3 regions of the Robertmurraya beringensis genome follow, and region 1 is predicted to be linked to each of the others. Evidence: riboswitches for the same ligand, from Rfam matches in the RefSeq annotation. Region 1 holds a riboswitch; each other region holds the start of a gene.
The links. A riboswitch is a leader RNA that binds a small molecule or an ion and turns the genes downstream of it on or off. The one in region 1 is predicted to bind cobalamin.
Positions count from the first base shown of each region.

Region 2: linked by a shared signal. The riboswitch ahead of ACFFHF_RS09745 (ABC transporter substrate-binding protein) and the one ahead of cobT (nicotinate-nucleotide--dimethylbenzimidazole phosphoribosyltransferase) in region 1 are both predicted to bind cobalamin.
Region 3: linked by a shared signal. The riboswitch ahead of ACFFHF_RS20545 (ribonucleoside-diphosphate reductase subunit alpha) and the one ahead of cobT (nicotinate-nucleotide--dimethylbenzimidazole phosphoribosyltransferase) in region 1 are both predicted to bind cobalamin.

Region 1 covers NZ_JBHLUU010000079.1:857-5,763, forward strand. Annotated here, with positions in the region: gene ACFFHF_RS12200 (response regulator) at 1-295, shown strand, start outside; gene ACFFHF_RS12205 (SMODS domain-containing nucleotidyltransferase) at 414-647, opposite strand; gene ACFFHF_RS12210 (cation:proton antiporter domain-containing protein) at 1,336-1,554, opposite strand; cobalamin riboswitch at 1,750-1,917, shown strand; gene cobT (nicotinate-nucleotide--dimethylbenzimidazole phosphoribosyltransferase) at 2,005-3,792, shown strand; gene ACFFHF_RS12220 (CBO0543 family protein) at 4,727-4,907, shown strand, end outside.
Region 2 covers NZ_JBHLUU010000027.1:114,501-119,407, reverse strand. Annotated here, with positions in the region: gene ACFFHF_RS09755 (methyltransferase domain-containing protein) at 1-609, shown strand, start outside; gene ACFFHF_RS09750 (CbiX/SirB N-terminal domain-containing protein) at 712-1,911, shown strand; cobalamin riboswitch at 1,998-2,195, shown strand; gene ACFFHF_RS09745 (ABC transporter substrate-binding protein) at 2,378-3,919, shown strand; gene nikB (nickel ABC transporter permease) at 3,928-4,857, shown strand; gene ACFFHF_RS09735 (ABC transporter permease) at 4,871-4,907, shown strand, end outside.
Region 3 covers NZ_JBHLUU010000123.1:26,619-31,525, forward strand. Annotated here, with positions in the region: gene ACFFHF_RS20535 (TetR/AcrR family transcriptional regulator) at 1-550, opposite strand, end outside; gene ACFFHF_RS20540 (DHA2 family efflux MFS transporter permease subunit) at 734-2,275, shown strand; cobalamin riboswitch at 2,810-3,007, shown strand; gene ACFFHF_RS20545 (ribonucleoside-diphosphate reductase subunit alpha) at 3,147-4,907, shown strand, end outside.

The DNA.
Region 1 (4,907 bases):
TCTTAAAGATAGTGATTTTAAAGTAATTGCTGAAGCTTCAGATGGTTGCGAAGCTGTGTCTCTCTATAGAGATGTTTACCCTGATCTAGTGATAATGGACCTAAATATGCCCTGTAAAAATGGCATGAACGCATTAGAGAATATTAAAAATATGGACTCAAATGCTAAGGTAGTCATTTGTTCTGCTATGGGACAACAAAGAATAAACATCGAGGCACTGGGCCAAGGAGCAAAAGATTTTGTAGTTAAACCCTATTTTAATGAGTTAGTACCAACTCTTAAGAAATTAGTTTAAGTTCAATTCCTTAAGAGGGATGCTTTTTTGTTGGATTAAACTAGTTGCACAGTATATATGTCTTTAGTGCAAATCAAAATAGAGATCTTTTCAAAGTTCATTAAAAACTCACTTGTTTTTATTTTTTCTCTTTTTGGAAATACTTCCTAAAAGGAGGTCGAATTATGTCGAAAGCACCTCTTATATAAGATCCGATTTGAAAATGAGTATGTAGTTCCCCACCTTCAAAATATAGATTTAACCTTCTTGATAAGGTGATTATTGATGTTGAAATACTTGCCTTTTCTTTCTCTGATAAAACCAGTTTACTAGCTAAAGATTTTAAATGATTATTAACAGGATTAACCGACATAATTTGCCTCCTCATGACAATATTCGCTAACTTTATTATATAATTTTTTCCAAGAATATAAAAATACACGAGAACCTCTATTCAAAAAAAGAAGAGAATCACCCTTCTCTCCTTATCCTGACATAAAACTCTTCAATTTCTACACTTTGACTTTATCCCAAAACACTAATACAAAGGCATCCTTAAGTGATTTCGTTATAAAACCTCTAATAAATTCCTTCAGTTAACATCCACTCCTATTTTGACATATCCCTAAATTCCTCTTTAAGCACCTATTTTTGCCGATTTTGATTCACTTTTGTGTAACGCTGTAAAAATATCCGATTTGTTTACTCAGCTACTAGTCCAGTAACATCTCGATCGTACATATATTTATAGAACATGATTATATTTAGGTTAGGAAAGTGAAATAGTTGACACTAAAAGGACCACACATATCTAAATATGTGTGGTCCAATTTTATTACCTTCTTCAACTAAAGGACTATAGTATAAGTGCATATCTTCACAAACTTAGCTTTATTACAGGAATGCCCTCCTTTTTAATTCAGTTGCCAGTGACAACTATTAAGTGACCTGAACAAATATATTCCTTTTTTATTCCCCTTGTATTAAATACTTTAACATTGGAGGTTTGGAGGTGCAACTAAAGTCGTAAATATTATTACAATAATAATTGAAGTGAAGTATTATGGTTGTAACAGAGCTTCTTGTAGTCCAGTTGCTGCAATAATTATAGCAACTTCTCCTCTTGATACCATCCCAGCCCCTATAATAAACGATGTGGGTGAAGAAAAGCCTGTGAACTTCGCTCCTAATGCACCACCTAACAATTTCGTGAGGACCGCGTTTTTAATAAAATAAGGTTTTTTAATTGAATAATCAATTTCATAATTCACTACGAACATTAACAAATTTATTATCTGTCATTCAATTTCCGCTACAATCTTATTAAAGGCAAAGTGCTACCATGTAACCACTTTGTGTACCTCCAATCTTCTCCACAAGTTCTAGGAAAAATAACTATATTTTTTTGCGATAAAAATACGATTCATGAAAAGATTGTCATTTTAACTATTCTATGGTTTACTAATACGTAGTTTTATAGAATGTCTTCATTAGGTGCCTAAGTATAGGAGAATAGGGAAGTTTAAAACAACGCGGAGCCCGCCACTGTAGTCGAGGAGCTGCTGCAATGCCACTGGGAAACTGGGAAGGCGCAGCATGTGATGAATCGGAGTCAGGAGACCTGCCTAAGAGAAGTTCTACAATGTGGTTATGGCAAGACCTCAGCTTATTTAAGCTGGGTTTTTTTTGTATGGTCGGGAATTACCATTAAAGGAGGAAGTAAGTTAATTATGAAAAAATTAAAGGAAACAATTAGTTTAATTGATGGTTTGAACACAAAAGCTCAGGAACAAATGGAACAACATTTAAACTCACTAACTAAACCATTCGGAAGTTTAGGCTTGTTAGAATCACTAGCGATTAAAATAGCAGGTATAACTGGAAATGCACAACCTAATATTGACCCAGCAATGGTAGTGTTAATGGCGTCAGACCATGGTGTAACTGTAGAAGGAGTTTCAGCTTATCCATCAGAAGTTACTCAGCAAATGGTTAGAAATTTTATTACAGGTGGAGCAGCGATCAATGTTTTATCCCGAGCTTCAAATGCCTCAGTTCAGGTTGTTGATATAGGGATTAATGGAGAGTTGCAACTTCCAGGTTTAATCAACAGAAAAATACGCTTTGGAACAAATAACATGGTGCAAGGACCAGCTATGGAAAGGACAGAAGCAGTTTCGGCGATAGAAGTAGGAATTGAGGTAGCACAGTCAGCTATACAGAAAGGTGCGAGACTTTTAGCACTTGGAGAAATGGGAATCGGAAATACCACAGCAAGTAGTGCGATGGTCGCCGTACTCGGGCAGTTATCTGTTGATCAAGTCGTTGGGTTTGGAACAGGAATAAATACAGATGAAAAAGTAAAAAAAGCCAACGTTATTAAAAGATCAATTGAAATAAATCAACCCAATCCAGCTGATCCGATTGACGTTTTGGCAAAAGTCGGGGGATTAGAAATAGCAGGACTTGCTGGGATTGTGTTGGGTGCTGCAGCAGCACGAGTCCCTGTTTTAATAGATGGCTTCATCACAGCTGTGGCTGCGTTGACAGCGGTTCGTATGACTCCCGCATGTGTGCATTATCTTATTGCATCACATCAATCAGTGGAACCGGGTCATATCTTTGTAAATAAACTTTTAGGATTACAGCCACTTGTTAATCTAAACCTTCGTGTTGGAGAAGGAAGTGGGACGGCAATTGCACTTCCCATTGTGAGATCAGCTATTAAAATTGCAAATGAAATGTCTACATTCGAGCAAGCAGGCGTTTCTGGTTCAACTGATGGTTCGGTAAAAGGTACAGCAGAAGTAGCGAAGACATCTGAAATATTACCTACAGAACCTACATTGCAAATAGCAACTCTTCATGAGTTTGATGTGCAACAAAAACAAGGTGTCTATAATGCAATTTATAGCCGAAGGGATATTCGTTCATTTATAAAGCAACCAATTGAGGAGGAAAAACTGTACAGAATCTTAAAAGCAGCACACCATGCACCCTCAGTTGGCTTTATGCAACCGTGGAATTTCATTGCGGTTCGCTCAGACGAAATTAAACAGCAATTACATGACGTTGTTTCTAAAGAAATACAAGTAGCAGGAAAATATTTTGAAGATGATCGGTCTTTGTTGTATCCTAAGCTAAAACTTGAAGGTATTCTTGAGGCACCTGTTACGATTTGTTTTACGTGTGACCCGACAAGGAACGGGGATCATGTACTGGGGCGCAATACGATACCAGAAACAGATGCCTATTCGGTAGTATGTGCTATGCAGAACTTATGGTTAGCTGCTCGGGCTGAAGGGCTTGGAGTTGGATGGGTTTCCTTTTATAAGAAACAAGACATACGAAAAATACTTAATATTCCGCCACATATCGAGCCTATCGGTTTGATGTCAGTTGGGTATACACATCAGTTTCAAGAACAACCTGTATTAGAGACAGTCGGATGGGGAAAACGAATACCAATAGACAATTTAATTTATACTGACAATTGGGGAAGCAATAAAACTAAATAGTTAAGTGACCATTATTTAGCTGGATTTGATAGAGTTATAAACGAAACGAGTCCTTCTTCATTAGAAGAACCGTTTCTAAATCTTTTATTAACATATGTTTTCCCATATTGTTCTTACTAACCATAATGAATAATAAAGTTATTTCATTAAATGTCCCGATTACGGAAAACTGTCTTATTGAAAATCAATCAAATTTATATAAATGTATACTCTTTTTAAAATAGCAGCAGTTCTAGAAATTACCCCATTTAAATTCATAGAACGGACTGAAGAACACTATGCTCTGTTAATGTTTAATGTTGATATAAATATAATAAACAGAACTTTCATAAAACCGGAAGTTCTGTTTGGTTTTATTGTCTTTAAGAAACAGATAGGTAAGGGTTTGAGATTATCGTTCCCTTTTCCCCCTGTTCACACCGTACGTGCGACTTTCACCGTATACGGCGTTCCAACTAATCCAATTCATTCAATTCTATGTACTCAAGTGAAATTAGTTTAATCTCAATCAAATCGTATAGTTTTTTACATAAACTTCTGAGTTCATTTACTTTTCCCTTTTGTTTGCTGTTCAGTTGTAAATCATCAAGAATAGAATTAATTTTATTAATATCTTTCAGATGTACGAGCCTGTGAAGAGTTTCATGTAGATCTATCAAGTTTGAATAACGGTCATCTTACATACCTAAACTCACTAATAATATCAGTTAACCAATTTTCCATAGTCATCCCCTTCGATTTCTTATTAGAAAAGCATCCTTGTTCTAAACTGCTTCTTTAGCTTAATAGTGCTCAGCATTTTCGAATTGTTCATCAAAGTCTCATTTTTCTTTGTTTTAGAATAGCAATAATTTTTATAGGAAAAACTTCCCTAAAAGGGATGACATTTAAGAAAGAAAAAATCATTGAAATATCTTCTTGGATAATAATGTTTATGTTGTTAATCAAATTTGTACCGAAGAAAAAAATACGTGAAGCACATGTAGTTTTCCTGTTTACACAGGTAGTCACCTGGTTAATGGGGGCACTTGTTGTTGAAAAAGGTAATATAAAATATCCCATCAGAACCTTCTTCAAAAAAACAATAAAAAGCAATTTTACTTTTGAATATTTTA
Region 2 (4,907 bases), on a different contig from region 1:
CCGGGCTGGGGCAATTATACCTTTCAACTCCGTCAAAACGTCAAAAGATTAACGTTAGTGGATGGTTCTGAAAGTGTGCTTGATTATTTAAAACAATACTTTGAAAACGATGCAAATGTTCGGTTCGTTCATAGTAAATGGGAAAAAGCGCAAATTGAGCAACATGATGTTGTTATTGGGGTGAACTGCTTTTATCGTATGTATGAAATGAATGCGGCGTTGAAAAAAATGAACCGGCTTGCCAAAAAGCGAGCCATCATTGGCTTAACAACAGGACCTATTCAGCCGCATTACGTTATTTTAGATGAGCAGTTTGGCTATTACATTAAATATCCTCGCCGTGATTATATTACCATCGTCAATATGCTGTATCAGTTAGGGATTTTTGCAAATTGTGAAATGCTCAAGCTGGAGCGTGAGTATCGTTATGATACGTTGCAGCAATTATATGAAGCACAAAGCAAAAAAATCTTATCACCCCAGTTTGATATGGCACATGTGAAAGCATCACTCGAAGGTTTTATTGCTATGGAGAATGGCCAGTATGTATACCGTCACACATTCTATGCTGCGATCATTAGTTGGGAGCCTGTGAAGTTACATGACTAAGTTTCGTTTTAACCTCTAATATACGTGCTTTAATCGGAGGCTCTGTTGATATAACAAAGAGATATAGAGGGTCCAAGATGATGGAGAGAGGGAGGTAACTTTATGACGACATGGGATTTAACACAAATGCAGCGTCACTTACTTATTTGCAATGGGGCAACCTGTATGGCAGCAGGAGCTGAAGAGGTCACGCAGCAAATTCGTGATGAAATCCGTAAAAACCGTTTGGATGAGCATATTCATACATCCCGTACACGATGTAACGGCCGCTGTAAAGATAAATGCGTAGTAATTGATTACCCAAAAGGGACATGGTATTCGGTTCAACATGAAGAAACCGCTCGTGATATTGTTCATGAGGCAGTTGAACAAGATGCTATCATTTATTCAATGGAGCACGGTGTGCGGAAGCGCAGCGAAGACCGCATAAAAGGAATTGAAAAATACAAGAAAGGTAATGGACCAATTAAAAAAGCTGTATTATTTGTTGGACATGGTAGCAGGCTGGAGGCAGGAAATATAGAGGTTCGCGAATTTATCGGGCAGATGAAAGAATACATTGATCCAGCCCTTTTAGTAGAAACATGCTTTTTAGAATTTGCAACACCAAATATTGAAGATGGGATTCAGATATGTGTTGAAAAAGGTGCGGATGAAATACATGTAATTCCCATCATTTTATTACATGCAGGACACTCAAAATTGCACATTCCTGCAGAAATTGAACATGCAAAAGAGCATTTCCCAGATGTTCAATTTACCTATGGCCAAACGATAGGTGTTCATGAGGAAGTTTTTGAAATTTTAAAAACAAGACTTACTGAAACAGGTTTTGATGTGGAGCAAAAGCATGAGGATACGGCCATTTTATTAATTGGACGAGGCGGCAGCGATCCATATGCTAATGGTGATTTTTATAAAATTAGCAGATTATTGTGGGAGAAATTAAATGTACCTATTGTTGAAAGTGCCTTTATGGGGGTAACGACGCCAACTGTGCAGGATGGGATGGAACGCTGCATTAAATTGGGCGCAAAAAAAATCATCATGCTGCCGTATTTTTTATTTACGGGCATTTTAATGAAAAGAATGAATAAAATGGCCGAACAGTTTAAAGAGTCTTATCCGCATGTATCAATAGATATAGCACAGTATTTTGGCTATCATCCAAAGTTAAGAACGGTACTGTTAGAACGTATGAACCAGGCCTTAAACGGTACATCGACTGGAATGCAAGATTTAGAAAATTTCCGTAAATATGCGGAAGAACATGGGTATGAACATCATCATCACCATAATTAGAGGATAGTCAACTGGTTTTGGAAGGGAATAGGTCAGTAAAAAGAAGAAGGTTTTCGGAATTGAAATTAAATTACTAAGTACATCTTAATAATGTTTTGGAAATAGGTGCTAGATATAACTTTATCCGCTTAAAAGGGAAGTCGGTTAAATGCCGACACGGACCCGCCACTGTAATGGGAATTTCACAATAGTGTGAAGAACATTCAAATATACCACTGGGGTACTCCTGGGAAGGTTTGAATGTTTCCTTAAGTCAGGAGACCTGCCTATTTTAACATCGCCGATTGACCTACGGGATTTTAGGGAGGTGGTTAGGATGCTGATAAAGGATCTTCTTATACATGCCAACATCAATGAGTTTGGATGTGGTGAGATTCCTATTCCCCTCTATCATGAAAAGCATTTCTGACCGCTTTCGTTATTACGGTTGGAAGTGCTTTTTTTATTTAATAATGGAGGTATTTTTATGGGTAAATATGGTAAGGGGAAAATGGTGTATTTTTTTGTTTGTTTCCTAATCGTGTTCTCTGGATGTAGCCAGGAAAAAACTATTGGAATTGGAGATTCCCCTAAAAAAGATAAAAAAATGACTCTGGCATTCCCTTGGAGTCCACAAAGTCTTGACCCCCATGGTAGTGATAGTTGGGAGGTTATGCGTACAGGAACAGGAGAAACATTGGTAAAGTTGGATGAAGATTTACAAGTTAATCCGTGGTTAGCGAAAGAATGGACGCAAGAAGATGCTACTACATGGAGATTTAAGCTTGAGGAGAATGTTAGTTTTCACAACGGAAAAGCGATGGATGCGTCAAGTGTAAAGAATTCCTTACTGCGCTCGATAGAGAAGGATCCAAAAGTAAAAGACCTTTTGAACATTGAAACCATAGAGGTTGTATCCGCACATGAGTTAATAATTGTCACTGTACAAGCGAACGCAGCATTAATTCCTCATTTAGCAGATCCATCTACAATGATCGCGGATGTAAGCACTATAGATGATGAGAATCGTTATCCTGCTCTTACAGGAGCCTTTTCGTTTAAACAATTTAAAAAAGATGAATCCCTTGTTGTGGAAAGATTTGAAGATTATTGGGGAGAACAAGCGCTATTGTCTGAAGTAATCATTAAGTATATTCCAGAAGGAACTACGAGATTAATGTCACTTCAATCAGGTGATGTGGATGGTGCGACAGATATTCCGATTGATAACATGGCAGTATTAGAAAAGGATGAAAAATTTGAAGTATACGTCACTCCATCATTACGAACTCATATGTTGATGTTTAATATGAATTCCCCATTTTTTAAGGAATTAGCTCTTAGAAAAGTGGTTGATTTGAATACTCCACGTGAAGAGATTGTTCAATCTATTATGCTAAATGCAGGTACAGAAGCAAAAAGTCCCTTTCCGGAAGTATTCTCATTTGGGAATGTTGCGAAACTAGAACCATCGTTATCTAGTAGTGAGTTACTAAAAAAAGCAGGTTGGAAGAAAAATGAAGAAGGTATTTGGGAAAGGCAAGGGACTATATTTGATGTTACACTTTTTACCTTTCCACAACGTCCGGAGTTAACCGTTATGGCGGAGGTAATTCAAAGTGAATTATTGAAACAAGGAATAAAAGTAAGTATACGTCAAGTAGAAAATATTGATGAAGCGTTAATGAATGAAGATTGGGATTTATCCATGTATAGCATGCTAACTGCGCATACTGGAGATCCGCAATACTTTTTAAGTATGTTCTATCAATCAAGTAGTGAATCTAATATTAGTAACTATGAATCTCCAATCGTTGATCAGAAAATCAATGAATTAAATGAAACTACTGACCGAGCGAAGCGTGATCAGGTAGCGATTGAAATTCAAGATTTGATTATTAATGACGTGCCACAATCATTTATTGTTCATCCCAAGACCGTATTTAGTGCTAAAAAAGGGGTGGAAGGGTTTACTCCACATCCTATTGAGTATTACTATATTCACTCCCAGCTTGATATAAGTAAGTAGGGAAGCATATGATTCGTTATGGGTTAGCCCGTTTATTGCATTTGTTTTTCGTGATTTTTTTCGTATCTACTTTCACTTTTCTATTATTAAGGTTAGCACCAGGTGATCCAGCATATATCCTATTAACCAAGCATAATGTGCCAGCATCTGAAGAAGCATTGATAGCCTTAAGAGAAGAATTAGGTTTGACAGAGAGCTTATGGAGTCAATATATTCATTGGTTAAAAGACGCTTTTTTATGGGATTGGGGGACATCCTATGTTTCCAAAGAACCCGTTGTAAAGGAATTAGTATATAGGCTACCCGCGACGTTGGAATTGGCATTCGCTGGATTACTTGTTATGTTTTTAGTGACGATTATTTTGGGGATTTCTACGGCTATTTATTCTAATAACTGCTTGGATTTAGTGGGAAGAATGCTGGCCATTGTCGGTTCTTCCGTTCCTACTTTTTGGTTGGGATTTCTATTTATTTATTTTTTCTCTGTTCAATTTGGTTGGTTTCCTTCTATGGGTCGTGGAACATTACAACACCTTGTGCTACCTGCTATAACCCTGGGATTGGGTTTGGGAGTGGTGTATGCTCGTATCCTTCGAACAAATATGCTCGAGCTGAACAATCAACCTTTTGTTAAGGCTGCAAAAATGAGAGGTATTTCAAGAACAAGAATCTTTATTTTTCATATTTTTAAACACGCTTTTCTACCAGTGCTAACCATGCTTGGGACTAGTTTAGCATTTATGCTAGCTGGAAGTGTAATTGTAGAAACTATTTTTTCTTGGCCTGGGTTAGGAAAGTATATAATCGATGCCATTAATATGCGAGATTATCCAGTCATTCAAGGATATGTAGTGTTTACTTCATGTCTATTTGTCACTGTCCATATAATTGTAGATTTTATATATGTCGTATTAGATCCAAGATTAACCGTACGTTAGGGGAGGGATGTCCATGAAGGTCAGAGATATATTTAAGTGTAAGAAAATGG
Region 3 (4,907 bases), on a different contig from region 1:
CCACAAGTCGATTGACACTATATCTGACTACTCGCTCAGGATTACTCTTTAAGCTATTCGCCATTCTCTCGTACTTAAGGTTATGGTGGAAAATAGCTGTAAACATAATGGCAGCATCCAGAAGATAAGGCTTCTTGCTCTCTCCAAAAATTTCATCAAAGCGTTCGTATACCCAACGTAACATTCGTAACTGAAAATCACTAATAAACTTTTTTAACTCAGAATCATTTAAAAATAGTACTTCTTCGTATAAAGGAATCAGTTTACTCGCTCGATTCGTCTTCACTTGCAGCTCCATTTGCTTAATGAACACTTCAATATCTGACGGGTCTTTTCCAATTAAGAGTTCGTTTCTTTCGTGCTCAAACTTTTTTTGTATCACTCGGAAAATGGCCATAAGTAGTTCGTTCTTGGAAGAAAAGTAATTATAAAAGGTTCCTTTAGAAATACTACTATAATCCAAAATGTCTTGAATGGAGGTTGCTTGAAATCCCTTTTCTACAAAAAGCTGATGTGCTGTATCGATAACATGTTGCTTCCTATCTTTCATCGTATCACCTGAATTCATATTTGGACTCACTGTATAAAAGTATAGTAACTTATTTTTCTGAAGGTTACAAACCCATTATTTAGCTGTGTTTTTCCATTGCATTTTTTGTACTGAGGGTATAATATATGTTAAGTATATAACTGAAGTACATTTTATTGGACTTATAGTATAGGGGGAACATACATGGCTGAAAAACAAGATAAACGGCCGCCATACGGAATTATTGGAGTTCTGTTAATTGGGGCTTTCATCACGTTTTTAAATAACACCTTATTAAATATTGCTTTGCCATCCATCATGAAGGATTTAGAGGTAGAAGCTGCCACGGTTCAATGGTTAACTACAGGCTTTATGCTCGTTAACGGGATATTAATTCCGGCTACGGCCTTCTTAATACAGAAATATTCTGTTCGTAATTTATTTTTAGTCGCTATGAGTTTATTCACGATCGGTACACTAGTTGCTGGTGTGGCTCACGAATTTCCGATTCTTTTAGCAGGACGTATGCTTCAGGCATCCGGATCGGCCATTATGATGCCATTGCTTATGAACGTCATGCTTGTTAGCTTCCCAATTGAAAAAAGAGGAACAGCGATGGGGGTATTTGGTTTAATTATCATGTTTGCGCCAGCGATTGGACCTACCTTATCAGGGTGGATTATTGAGCACTATGATTGGAGAATGCTTTTCCACTTTATTACCCCTATTTCAGTAGTAGTGGTATTAATCGGATTCTTCCTTTTAAAAGATAAGAAAGAAAAGAGTAATCTTCGTTTAGACTTTTTCTCCTTACTTTTATCAAGTATTGGATTTGGTGGAATCCTTTACGGCTTCAGCTCAGCAGGAAGCAAGGGCTGGGACAGTCCGCATGTGTACCTGGCGATTGCCGTCGGTTTCATCTCGCTAGTAACATTTATTTTAAAACAAATGAAGCAAGACACTCCGTTGTTAAACTTTGGAGTGTTTAAATACCCAATGTTTGCCTTGTCATCTACTATTTCCATGGTAACCAACATGGCATTGTTCTCAGGAATGATCCTTATTCCCATTTATGTTCAAACGATTCGTGGAATTTCTCCACTGGACGCAGGGCTAATGCTCCTACCAGGTGCCATCGCCATGGCGATTATGTCTCCTATTACGGGGAGATTGTTTGATAAATTTGGTGGGCGAGTATTGGCGCTTATTGGTTTAGGAATCACGGTGATCACTACGTATGAGTTTAGTCAGTTAACGGTAGATTTAAGCTATACCCACTTAGTTATCCTTTACACGGTCCGGATGATCGGGATGTCATTTGTTATGATGCCTGTTTCAACAAACGGATTAAATCAACTTCCGACGCGTTTCTATCCACATGGTACAGCAATGAACAATACGTTAAACCAAGTGGCTGGGGCAATCGGAACCGCATTACTCGTTACAGTTATGTCCAATCGTACAGAAACACACGCTCAAGAACTAGCTGACGAAGCGATGAAGACGGCAGCCGGTCAAGGAGCAGGAGTCGCACAGCCAACTGCTGAAATGATCGCTCAAATGAAAGAGCAGATCATGATGAAGGCGATGCTCGAAGGAATAAACGATGCATTCCTAGTGGCTACAGGGATTTCAATTGTTGCCTTCATTCTCGCTTTCTTTATCAAGCGTGCCACTCAAGCAGAGGATCCTCTAGAAGGAAAAGAGGCGCCAAAGGTGGTACCGGCGAAGTTAGCTGAGAATTAAATATAAAAAAGAAGAACTCCTTGAAAATGAAAAGGAGTTCTTCTTTTTTAGTTGTGCTTTTGATTGGGATACCTTCACCGTCTGTTTTGAAGTACGGTGTTCATGAAGATATTGAAATTTGTCTTATCCTTAATCAAGTAACCAGCAAAAGTAAAATAACCGGAGATTTTTACGTTAAATGTAGAACGGAGTTCGTTTTGGGGTAAATAAGTGGAGGTTTTCCGCTTATCCAAAGAAAAAACCCCTATTTTCAATTTTTCTGAGACAATAGGCGGAATCTCTCCGTCTATTTAGGTCTTTTTTAGAAAAAATTACTAATTAAGCGGAATACCTCCGTCTATTTATCAGATCGGTTGCTTAACCTGATCCACAGCCGATAGTGAGTAGCTACAGACCCCATGTCCTCCCGAAGTCAACAACAATATTTTACCAAAACAAACATTTTCTACTTGCTAATCTACTAAACTACCTTTAGTATTAAATTTGTATTATCTAGATATGGGTATATAAAATTAAATTCCAACTATATATAGTGTTGTTGCCTTAAGATAAGATGCCGCACGGCTTAATAGGGAATCTGGTGAAAGACCAGAACTGCCCCCGCACCTGTAAATGCTGACAAAATGAACAAACCACTGTGTAGTTTGCTTACGAGAAGTAGTTGCCTAAATGGGAAGGGTTCAAAGTAGAGTGAAGCATAAGTCAGGAGACCTATCTTACTTAAGATGTTTCAACTTCTTCGGGGACTTGGGAAGATGAGACGATGGCGACAGAAGACAAAATCGTGTTTGCCTGTTTGTCTTTTGCTGAAATCGTTTCATCCGCTCAAGGACCCACCTTAGCGGATTTTTTATTTTCAGGAGGGACGAGCATGACAGTAGTAGATGTACATGAAGATTATAAGTCGGTGTTAAGAGCGATTGAAGAGTGTTCTTCAACTTATCAGTTAGACGCGACAGAGATAACAAAAATGATCAATGAATTAGAGGCAGCAAAAAAAGAAGTGAGCCAACAAGCTTTATTTTATTCTTTAAATAAAATCGCGATGGACCAGCCGGATTGGACTTTTGTTGCCGCACGAATCTATTTAACGGAACTATACAAACAAGCTTCACAAAACCGAAACTACGATTCCACATATACATATGGGGACTTTTACGATTTGCTAGCAACGTTAACGGAGAAAGGAATTTACTCTCCAAAACTGCTGCAAATGTATACAGAGGAAGAAATTAAACAATTAGCAGCGGGAATCAATCCGGAACGAGATCAGCTTTTCAACTATATTGGTCTGTTCCTCTTTGCCGATCGTTACCTTGCAAGAGATCATGATCGAAAGGTATATGAATTGCCGCAAGAGAGATTCATGGTGATTGCCATGACTATCATGATGAACGAATCGAAAGGCCAGAGACTAGAGTTAGTAAAAGAAGCTTATTGGGCATTAAGCCATTTATATATGACTGTCGCAACACCAACCTTATCCAATGCAGGGAAGAACTTTGGTCAGCTGTCCTCTTGTTTTATTGACACAGTGGATGACTCGCTTGACGGGATTTATTTGAACAATTGGGATATCGCTCGCTTAAGTAAAGAAGGCGGTGGAATCGGAATTTATTACGGAAAGGTTCGTGCGTTAGGTTCCGATATCAAAGGGTTCAAAGGGATGTCCTCTGGTGTTGTACCTTGGATTCGATTGATTAATGATACGGCTGTAAGTGTCGATCAATTGGGGCAAAGACAAGGAGCAGTCGCCATTTATTTAGATATATTCCATAAAGACGTGATGAATGGCTTCCTTGAGCTAAAAACCAATAACGGAGATGAACGAAGAAAGGCTCACGATATTTTCACTGGAGTCACCATTCCAGATTTATTTATGGAAAAACTTTTAGAAAAAGATGAAAATGGCAGAAGCATCGGGGAATGGCATACATTCTGTCCACACCAAGTAAAGCAGCTGATGGGCTGGAAGGACGAAAATGGAACACCTCTTGGACTTGAAGACTTTTATGATGAAAATGATAGAAAGTATTTTACGGAAAAATACGAAGAAGCGGTGAATCAGCCTCTTTTACCAAGAAAAACCTACCGTGCAATGGATATTATGGCCCGAATCATGGTCGCACAGTTAGAAACAGGTACACCATACATGTTCTATCGAGATGAGGTCAATCGTCAAAATCCAAATAAGCGTGCAGAAGGAAGAACGTCTATCTACTGCAGTAATTTATGTACCGAAATTGCCCAAAACATGTCGAGTACAACGATTGTAAAAGAATACAAGGACGAAGATGGCAATCTAGTAATCGTAAGAAAGCCGGGAGAATTTGTTGTATGTAATCTTTCCTCGATCAATCTCGCAAAGTCTTATGGTGCCAATGAGCTTGAACGATTAATCAGAATTCAAGTGCGGATGCTAGACAATGTGATTGATCTAAATACCATTCCAGTCGGACAAGCCGAATTAACGAATCAAAAATATCGAGCGGTCGGCCTAGGTACGTTTGGATGGCATCACCTATTAGCCTTACAATCGATCCACTGGGAATCAGAGGAAGCGGTCCAGTTTGCTGATGAACTATACGAAAATATTGCCTATTATACGATTCAAGCTTCTATGGAGCTTGCG